Regions from separate parts of the Marinicellulosiphila megalodicopiae genome, predicted to be linked through region 1. Evidence: predicted binding sites of a transcription regulator. Region 1 holds the regulator's gene; the other holds the start of a gene.
The links. The regulator FliA, encoded in region 1, starts transcription of late flagellar genes. The targets are predictions, from matches to a motif close to CTAAAGTTNNNNNNNNNNCNGCCGATA.
Positions count from the first base shown of each region.

Region 2: a site for FliA is predicted at 4,460-4,486, ahead of TYM08_RS13515 (flagellin). Genes of this name have one in related genera too.

Region 1 is NZ_AP023087.1:2,341,994-2,347,410, forward strand. It holds gene TYM08_RS09930 (chemotaxis protein CheW) at 1-1,596, opposite strand, end outside; gene TYM08_RS09935 (protein phosphatase CheZ) at 1,608-2,420, opposite strand; gene cheY (chemotaxis response regulator CheY) at 2,407-2,787, opposite strand; gene TYM08_RS09945 (RNA polymerase sigma factor FliA) at 2,907-3,626, opposite strand; gene TYM08_RS09950 (MinD/ParA family protein) at 3,671-4,513, opposite strand; gene TYM08_RS09955 (hypothetical protein) at 4,577-5,417, opposite strand, start outside.
Region 2 is NZ_AP023087.1:3,126,634-3,132,050, reverse strand. It holds gene TYM08_RS13515 (flagellin) at 1-4,388, opposite strand, end outside; gene TYM08_RS13510 (cold-shock protein) at 4,809-5,249, opposite strand.

The DNA.
Region 1 (5,417 bases):
AGCATCCATGCCTGCGCCATCATCTTCTATAGAAAGCAAAATGTGATCACCTTCTTGCTGAGCAGACAATCGAATTAAACCCATTCTAGGTTTATCGTTTGCTTCACGGATGCTAGGTAATTCAATACCATGATCAACTGCATTACGCACTAAATGCACTAAAGGATCAGCTAATGCATCGACTAAATTTTTATCTAGATCAGTCTCTTCCCCTACTAATTCTAAATTGACTTCTTTTTTCAAATTTCGAGCTAAATCCCTGACGACTCGTGGAAAACGACCAAACACTTTTTTAATTGGTTGCATTCGAGTCTTCATCACACTCGTCTGTAAATCAGCGGTTACAACATTTAAATTAGCAACGGCTTTAGCCAAAACTTCATCTTCTAATTGAGTGCCTAACCTTACAAGTCGATTACGAACTAATACTAGTTCTCCAACCATATTCATGATGTCATCTAAACGCTTAGTATCAACTCGCACTGTGGTTTCTTGTGTGTTCGCTTGTGATTTAGGGTTGGTTCCAGCTGGTGATTTGGGCTTCAAAGTGGAGGTATTTTCAATCGCTTCAATTTGCTCAATTGACTCTGGTTTCGTAACTGCTTGAGTCGATGAACTTTGAAGTTCCGTTTTTTTAATTTCATGTACTGGTGCTGCTGAAGTTTTCTGACTTTCACTTGCTAATTCAGGTTCTTGATTATTTGAAGCTGATGAACTATTACCCGCCTCTTGATCCCCTAAACTAATTTTTCCAACGCCGTGTAGATCATCTAATAATTTTTCAAACTCTTCATCTGTAATGTCATCGGAATTTGACGGTTGGGCTGAAACTTTGGCTGTCGTGGTTGCATCATCTTCTTTCTTAGAATCCAATTCATCTAAAAGCGCTTCAAATTCATCCTCTGTTATTTCATCGGAATTTGTTTTTTCACTTGAAATACTCAAATCATCGGAACCAAATAAAACATCATCCTGAGTTTGATTCACATCTGAATCTTTGATGACTTCAGGCGTTTTATTTGCCGTTGTGTTATCAGAACCCAGCGCGTCTAATAAACGTTCGAATTCTTCGTCAGTAATATCTTCTTGGGAATTTGAAAACTCTTCAACCACAGCAGTAGAATCACTAGAAGACGGTGGCTCAATTGATATTTCTTTTGGCTCATCCATAATGGGTGTATTGGGTTCTGGTTTCGGCTCAGACCCTATTGGAATAGCATATTTTTCAAGCTCTTTTATTAATTCTGCAGGAGCAGGATCAGGCATCTCACCTTGCTTGACCGTTTCAAACATTTCAATAATTGTATCAAGGGAACGCAATACTGCATCCATCAAATCTGCACTAATAACTTGTTTTTGATTTCTCAATAAATCAAATATATTTTCTGCAACATGACAGCAATCAACTAATGGATCAAGTTGTAAAAACCCTGCACCTCCTTTAACTGTATGAAATCCTCGAAAGATTGCATTCAATAAATCTGCATTATCAGGTGATTGCTCTAATTCAATTAATTGTTCAGATAAAAGTTCTAGGATTTCACCTGCTTCAACCAAAAAGTCCTGCAATATTTCTTCATCAGCATCTAATCCCATTATAATTCTCCCTAGAATCCTAGACTTGATAACAAGTCATCAACATCATCTTGATTATTGACCACTGATTCGTCTTTTCTAATTTGCGGACCATGACCTTTATTTGGGTCTGTTTGTTCATCTTTTATTACAGTTTCAGAATCTGAAACTTTAAATCCTGTGACTGTTTCAACATCACTTGCCATTTTAACTAAATCTATTAAGCTTTTTTCTACATCTCTAACCAAAGAAGTGACACGCTGAATAACCTGCCCTGTTAAATCTTGAAAATCTTGCGCTAATAAAATATTGGTTAGATTAGATTGTAATTCAATATAACTGGCATCCTGAGATTTAAAAAAACCATCAACACGTCGATACAATCCACGAAATTCTTCTGCGGTCATATCTTTTTCCCCTAAGCGGGACCAATCATTTTGCAATACTGTCAATTCATCACGAGCATGATTTGTCATAGGAATGCATTCATCCACTAAGTCCATGGTTTTATTGGCTGCTTTTTCAGTCAAATCAACAACGTAACTTAAACGATCTGAGGCATCTACCATATCTGATAAATCATTATTAGAAGGTTCGTTCGGGTTAGTATCTATATGAAAATTTCTTATCGCATTATGCAATGCTCTAGTCAGCCTTCCAACTTCTTGATAAACCGATTGATCTCGTTTAGCTTGAATTTCTTGAAAGACTTTAGCTGCTTGATCAATGTCAACCGCTTCGACTATCAATTTCAATTCTTCCGATTTTGAAGCCATAATATCCGCTGCACATTGAGAAAATGTGGCTTTATTGGGCTCCATATTTTCTTGATTATTTGCTTGCATCGACACGCTCAAAAATCTTTTCGATCTTTTCTTTTAACGCTGCAGCCGTAAAAGGCTTAACAACGTACCCATTTACGCCAGCTTGAGCTGCTGCGACAATTTGATCGCGTTTAGCCTCGGCTGTTACCATTAAAACTGGCATCGTTTTTAAACGATCGCTTGATCGAATTTTTTGTAACAATTCTATGCCTGTCATATTTGGCATATTCCAATCAGTTACAACAAAGTCGAAATTACCACTTTCAAGCATAGGCCAAGCGGTAGCACCGTCATCAGCTTCTTGAGTATTGGTAAAACCAAGATCACGCAGTAAATTTTTTACAATTCTTCTCATTGTTGAAAAATCGTCAACTACAAGAATTTTCATGTTCTTATCCAATTTGACCTCCCGGTTGGAACACAGGTTTAGGATTTATTAAACCTTTAAATTGATAATAGACGGCTAATGCTAACTCACCAGATTTTTTTTGATTTTTTTTCAAACACTTACGCGTTATCGTTCCATTGTTGAAGTCTAGAGCGAAGTCGACATGCTGCTTGTGAATGTAATTGACTGACTCTTGATTCAGACACACTCAATACTTCACCAATTTCTTTAAGGTTTAATTCTTCGTTATAGTATAGGGACAGAACGAGTTGCTCTCGTTGAGGAAGGCCTTGCATTGCACTTACGATTGACTGGTGCCTCAAATTATCAGACAACCCTTCAAATGGGCCATCCTGATGCCCTTCAATCATTAATTCACCTGGACCGTCTTGCTCAGAAAGAATGTCTTCAAAACTAAAAAGTCTTGCACTTTGAGAGTCTTGCAATAATGCATTGTATTGTTCGATTGAAATTTCTAATTGTTCAGCAACTTCATGATCTTTGGCATCTCGTCCGGTCATTGCTTCGACATCTCTGATTGCTTGAGCTATTTTTCGCCCATTTCGATGAACAGATCTAGGAATCCAATCCCCGCGCCTCACTTCATCAATCATTGAACCACGAATTCTAATACCTGCATATGTTTCAAAAGAAGCACCTTTGGTCGAATCATAATTCTTTGACGCTTCAATTAATCCGATCATTCCAGATTGAATTAGGTCGTCAACTTGAACTGAATCAGGCATCTTAGCAAGCAAATGATAAGCAATACGCTTAACTAAAACCGCATGCTCTTCTAACAGTTGATTATTTAATACCGACTTTTGCACTTGATACATTTTGCCTGCATTAGAATAGCCAGTAGAATGCCCTGTAAGCGTCATTAACGATACTCCATCCCTTGAATTAATCGCTCAACAAAGAACTCCAAATTTCCACGAGGATTTTGTGGTAACGGCCAATTAAATATTTTTTGACCAAGTTCACGATAGGCTGCTGATGCTTTAGAGCGAGGATATGCTTCTAGAATTGCTCGCTGACGTTGTACCGACTTTCTAACATTCTCATCAAATGGAATGCTACCTACAAATTGCAACGTTACATCTAAAAAACGTTCAGTAACTTTTAATAATTTATTAAATAATTGTTGTCCTTCATGACTGGTACGAACCATATTACATAGGATTCTAAAGTGATGCGTTTTACTTTCTTGTGCAAGTAATTTAATTAAAGCGTACGCATCAGTCACCGAAGTGGGTTCATCGCAAACTACGACAAGAACATCTTGAGCCGCCGAAACAAAACTGACTACCGTAGTTGAAATACCTGCAGCAGTATCGACTATTAAAGTATCAATATCATATCCAATTTCGCTAAATGCGTGGACTATACCGGCATGCTCTTTTTCGGTTAAATTAGCCATTTTTTTTGCCCCACTTGCAGCAGGAATAATTTTAATCCCTTCTGGGCCTTCGATCATAATATCGTCCAAATCACATCGACCTTCTAACACATCAAGAATAGTATGATGTGCCGTTAATCCTAATAAAACATCGATATTAGCTAAACCAAGATCTGCATCCAATAACACAACACGCTTACCTTGCTGGGCTAGTGAAATTGCTACATTAATTGAAACGTTTGATTTACCTACGCCCCCTTTGCCACCGGTGACGGCAATTACTTGTACTGGATGTCGATTCAAGCGTTTCTCCTGCTTTTTCATAACAGCGGTTTGGTTATCAGTATAGGTCACATTTGAAATTTGTTGTGTCATTTTCACTCTCTTTTAGCCAACGAGTTCGTTATTGGCAATATGGCTAATGTGTTTGTATTCATCAATTAGATTAAATATTAATTTGGCACTTGCGTGATGAATATCTTTTGGAATATTTTGTCCAACCGTCAAATAACTAGTTGGTAAATTTTGTTCTAAGACACAGCTCATTGCCGCACCTGCACAAATACTTTCATCCAATTTAGTTATGATTGCGCTATGTATTGGTAAAATTTGTATCAAATTTTGATATTGATTGAGTGAAAAATGCGATGCGGTTGCGGGCAAACATATTAAATGCTTAATTTGATCTTGATTTTCAATTAATACAAATTGCTCAAGATAATCATTAACTGCAAGTGCGCTTCCACCTGTATCAATTAATACCAGAGATTTATCCTTTAACTTTTCAAGTGCTTTTGTTAAATAATCGTCGTTTGACACACTTAAAAATGTGACATCTAAAATATCAGAAATTAATTTTAGAGAAGATTGAGCTCCAATTTGATGGTGATCCATACATATAATACCGACACTGGATTTACCATTTTCCATGACAAATTGACTTGCTAATTTACCAATAGAGGTAGTTTTTCCTGCTCCAGTTGGTCCAAGAAATGTAAAAATGCCACCTTGAGTACAGATAGGTTGTTTTAAAAATGACATTTGATTAATTAGCGATTTAGATATTAATGTCCAATTAATTTGTGAGTGATCTTTTAATGCATTTAAAACTTTATTTCTATATTGCTCTGTCAAGCCAAATTCATTCACACTAGAATGCCAGTATGCATGGGTTTTAGAATTAAACTCAGAATGTGATTTTGAAATGTGCTTTTCTTTTGGTTTTGTT
Region 2 (5,417 bases), 780 kb from region 1:
CCTGACGCACTTTTAACGGAAGTGTCTGCACCATCGAACGACGCGGTGTCGTAAGAGTTTTTAGCAGCAGAAATAGCTACATCGTTTATAACTAAGTCACCAGCTTCTAGGGATTTAACACCTAACTCTTTATCCACAGCTGTACCGTTAACAGCATCTAACCCTAAGTCGTCAGCCGCCGTCCCGCCAATTGCGGAAATACTGCCTGAGTTTGCTGTGTTGTTAGAGCGAATAACTACAGCTCCATCTTCGTTGTAAGCTGTAGCACCTTGAAGATTGGTTGAATCACCTAATTTGTCATTTATTTCATCAACTAATGCATCTGTATCTGCATAAGTGGCTGCATCCAATGTGATTTCTTCTACTTCACCACCATCAACTGAGAATGAAAGTGTATTGTTAATTGAAACTTCATTTTCACCAGCAACTGTAGTGCTATTACCTAATGTTGCATGAGTAGAAGCGTGACTTAATGAATTTGAGCTAACAATCCCGTCCGTACCAGCTGTACGGGAAATAGCACCGCCGCCAGTATTTGCTGATGAAAGATCACTATCTAATGCCCCAGGTGTTGCTACAGCATTACCGGTACCTAACATGGTATCTACGTTTGCATTTGAAACCCCCGAAGTATTGGCAAAGTTATCTAAAGTCATTACTAAGTCAGATTCAGTAGTATCTGATGTAAAAATTAATTTATCAGTACCAAAACCTGTGGTGCCATCTGATGTAACTGTTATGCCTGCCCCTTGTGAGGATAATTGGGAGTTTAAATCATCTATTAATGCTTGTTGAGCATCTGCAAGGCTACCGCCATTACCAGCCTGAGTATAATCACCGCTTAGTGATATTGAGGCGCTAGAAACTTCATCACCATTGAAATCTGCAAGGGATATATCAAATGTAACTGCTCCAGCACTTAAATCTTGGCCAGTACCACCAGATGCTGCCAAATCTATACTAGCAGTATCAGCTGTAGGGTCAATATTCATACCTAGTGCTGCAGATAACCCTGCTGTGGTCGAACCAACAGCTGCCCCATTATACCCTGTGTTTAATTCACCTATTGTTATTTCTGCATCACCGCCGTTATTAGCAACGAATTCAATCCCATCACCTGCTGAATTAGATTGGGCAGTTATTCCCACTCCACTGGCTGTTAATTCATCATTAATATCTGCTAATAATGCATCAACACTCTGGATGTCAGTGGTTAAAGCAATCTCGACTGTTCCATTACCAGACTCCGCACCTGCTAGTGTTAATTCAAAACTCATTGCATCAGCGCCAGCGTTCCCACCAAAATTAGTTGTAGTTGCGTTAAATGCACTTGCAGCTCCACCAATTGATGCTTGAATAGCATCTTGAGCACCGGAATTAATTACAGTAATTGGTTCACTAATTGCTGATCCTGCAATACCCGTACCTCTAGTTTCATTAACGGTAGCCGTTTTTGTGGTAGATGTTACGGATGCAACGCCTGCTTTATATGAGCCCTCTGCAATACCTGAATGTGCAATATTACCATTACCTGTATTGTCCCCACCTGAAATATTTATTTCATTAACGTCGCCATCTGCAACAAGAGTAAAGCCACCTTCAAAAGTATCCGCCCCACCAACTTCCCCATCGCCATCACCTACGACAGTCGAAGTGGCGCTATCCACTGCAGCTGTAGATGCAGCAACTGTAGATTGAGTGCCAAGTACTGAGGTTGCCGCTAATCCAGTAGCAGTTAATGTATCGGTTGAGTTTTCATCTAATTGACGAATTGAAATACCACCGTCTTCGCTGAATGCCTGAACTTTACCATTTAAATTGGTGTTATCAGCTATGGCTGAGTTGATTGCTGTTACTAAAGAATCATTATCGGCATAAGATCCACTTGGATCAGAGCTCTCAGCAATTGTGATTTCTTCAGAAATACCTGCATTCGTTAAGTCAATAGTCATGGTGTTATTTTTGGTCGTTGCAGCTACACCAGTTGCTGATAGAGTAGATGTATTGGCTGCTTGGTCGTTTACAGCAATAGTTTGACCAGCACCATCACTTAAATTTACACCAAAAAGATCATCTATTAGATCAAGTTCTGCAAGTACATCAGCAGCTGCAGCATCATCAGCGTCACTGGTAATAGTTAAGTCTTCGTCAGTTGCATTAACAGCAGTAATATTGATATTAGTACCGTCCCAGTCAGCTACGACCAACCCATTCAAATCACTAGCAGCTAATTGAGTATTTAAATCGTCAACAAAATCATCATATTCAGCATCTGCACCTTGAACTAATGTATTTGCTGCAATCTCAGCAGTTATATCACCCAATGTGATTTTTACAACACCACCAGCAGTCGCTGCGGCATCTGTATCCATAGTAGCGCCAACAATGCTGATTTGTGCTTTTGTGCCTGCAGATGTGTCGTTACTTAACGTTATTGGTGATGCGCCTGTTGCATCTAAATCTACATTACCTTTTACACCAGAACCAGTGCTTGGTGCACCTGATGCAGTGGTAATATCCATACCAAATAATGCGTTAATATCACTATCAGTAATATTTTGAGTTTCTGTTACATCTTCTGATTGGTTGTTACCGTCTCGGAAATTACCTACTGTAATACCACCAGAAAAATTATCGCGCGTTTCAAATGATAATTTCCCTTCATTATTTTGAGCAATTACAGTACTACCAGATTGTGCAGATAAGCTTTCATTAATTGAAGCTACTAATCCATCTAGATCTCGAACACTATCATCAATTGTAATTTTATTGACAGTAACTTCACCGTCACGGTTGGTAGTAGATACATCGAAAGAAATTGAATCATCACGACCATCTGCACGTACTGCATCATTTTCTAAATCAAGAGTTTCACCATCTTGATCAATAGCTTCACCAAAAATACTAGTTGTATCGTTGTTACCAAATGCTGCTCTTGTATTTGCTTCAGAACCATTTTCTAATTTAATGAAACCAGCACCAGACGCATCTTGTGAGAAGGTAAGCTTACCGTCTCCATTGACGCTAGCTGTTACGCCCGATCCAGAAATTTGTGCATTGATATCTTCAACCATATCCAAATATGTTTTAGAGTCTGTATCTGTTGTATCAATGTCGTTACTTGAATAATCTTGATCTAAAACAACATCATAAGAATCCGTTTCTGTTGTCAAAGTAAAACTAACAGCGCCTAACCCTGCTACAGTATTTGCTCCACCACCTGTTGATGTTGCAGTATGAGCTGAAAAGTTTAATGCATCAGTACCTGCATCATCTTCACCTGTATTTATTGTTAAGCCAAATGTTACTGATGCTGCTTCGGTATTTCCAAAATTCAAAGCGGAACTTGGAGAAATAGAATCTAGTGAAGCAGATACTTGCGCTTTAGAACCTGCAGTCGTTTCTGCTAAACCAGTATTTGCCGCAGTCAAATCACCTGAATAATCTAATGTGATGTTTCGACCATCGGACGCCGTTAGAGTCACACCTAATGCATCATCTTCGGTATCAGTTGCCATAACACCAGTTTGTTCAGATACAGCATTAATGGCTGACACTACAGATGCACGAGATGATGCTGCATCGTTTGTGGTGTCAACATTTACTTCAACACCGTTAAGCGTAATTGAACCAGAAGCTGCTTCAGCTACCATAGTTGAACCACCAACAGTATTTTTATCTACTAATGCTTTTACACCCGTTTCGTCAGATTTAGCATTAATTGCAGCTGCTTTAGATATGCTAGAAGCTGCAGCGTTATCATAAGATACAGTGTCGTCGTTTGCTGAAGATGCTCCGATTGCTGAACCGTTGATAATTAAGTCGCCATTTCCTAAAGATTCATCAGTACCTACTGCAGATACACCTGCAGTTTCCCCAACACCTAAAGTATCAGCAGTCATATTAGCAACAGAGAATTCAATACGTTCACCAGCATTTGCACCTACTTGGAATGCGCCTTCAAATGTACCGTCTAATAATTTTTGTCCGTTGAAGTTGGTTTCTTCACCAACACGGGAGATTTCCGCGATTAGCTGTTCCGCTTCCGCTTGAAGTGCTGCTCGGTCACCATCTGAGTTAGTGGCGTTGGCAGACTGAACTGCTAACTCACGTATACGTTGAAGCGAATCGGTCATTGAACCTAATGCACCTTCTGCCGTTTGTGCAAGAGAGATACCGTCACCTGCGTTACGGATGGCTACGTTTAAACCACGTGTTTGGGTTTCAAAACGAGTTGAAATGGCTAAACCGGCTGCGTCGTCTTTTGCTGAGTTAATACGTAAACCTGATGATAAACGTTCTAACGCTGTTGAGTTTGCAGATTGTGATTTATCCAAATTACGTTGCGCCGTTAATGACGCGATATTGGTATTAATAATTTGTGGCATGGTATTGACTCCATTAGACGAGGCAAAAATTTCTAAGTTGATTTTGCGTCGTGAGTTAGTTACATCTAAGTTAACGGCGCCTGTATATAAAACTTTAGATTATTTTCAATTTATTTTTATTTTTTTGTTGACTCTTGTTAACACTATATAAAATCGTACTCTTTTTGGAGTATTAGCAGGATGTAATAATGGATTGATTAATGGTTTCAACAAGCTTGGCATAGCTAAAATGAGTATTTTTATGGGATAGGTAGTTTGTGCGTGAAATCGGTCTAAAAAATTTGTTGCTTGTTGAGTAGATGGCGGGTTTGATTGAAAAAAGGCGGGGGGAGGTGGTTGAGAAGTTGTAATTTGATTTTGCAATGAATTCAATAAGCATAAAAAAGGCAGCGATTGCTGCCTTTTATTAACTGTTTTAACTTAGCTGCTTTTACGCAATATGCTGACGTCTTCGGCTTGTAAGCCTTTGTTGCTTTCTACAACGCCAAATTTAACCGCTTGGCCTTCTTGCAAAGAGCGGTGGCCACGACCTCTGATTGAACGAAAGTGGACAAAAACGTCTTCGCCGCTTTCGCGAGTGACAAATCCAAATCCTTTGCTGACATTGAACCATTTAACGGTTCCCATTTCTCGAAAGTCTTCTTCTGACTCGTCGATTAATGCTTTTGCTGTATATAACGCACTAATAAAAGCAGCAAATGCAATGACTGCACAGATTGCATAAGATGCTGGGCTTAAAATATCCGCAGGGATGATAACGTCTGTTAATAAAGCTTTAACTGCACTGATGGCTATAAACGGAGTAAGTAGTGCGAAAATAGCACTGATCGAGATACGGATGAGGGTGGTTTTAATGTTCATAATTTACCTTAATCTTTGTGTATTACATGTGATGAAAATTTGGCTAATAATCATTGGGTGCGTTAATAATTGAATTGCAACCAATAACCCCACATAATGCCAACATTTTTAGTAATGTCTAGGGTATCAGAGAAAAAAACCAATTCACTTTTCATTTTGAACACGGCT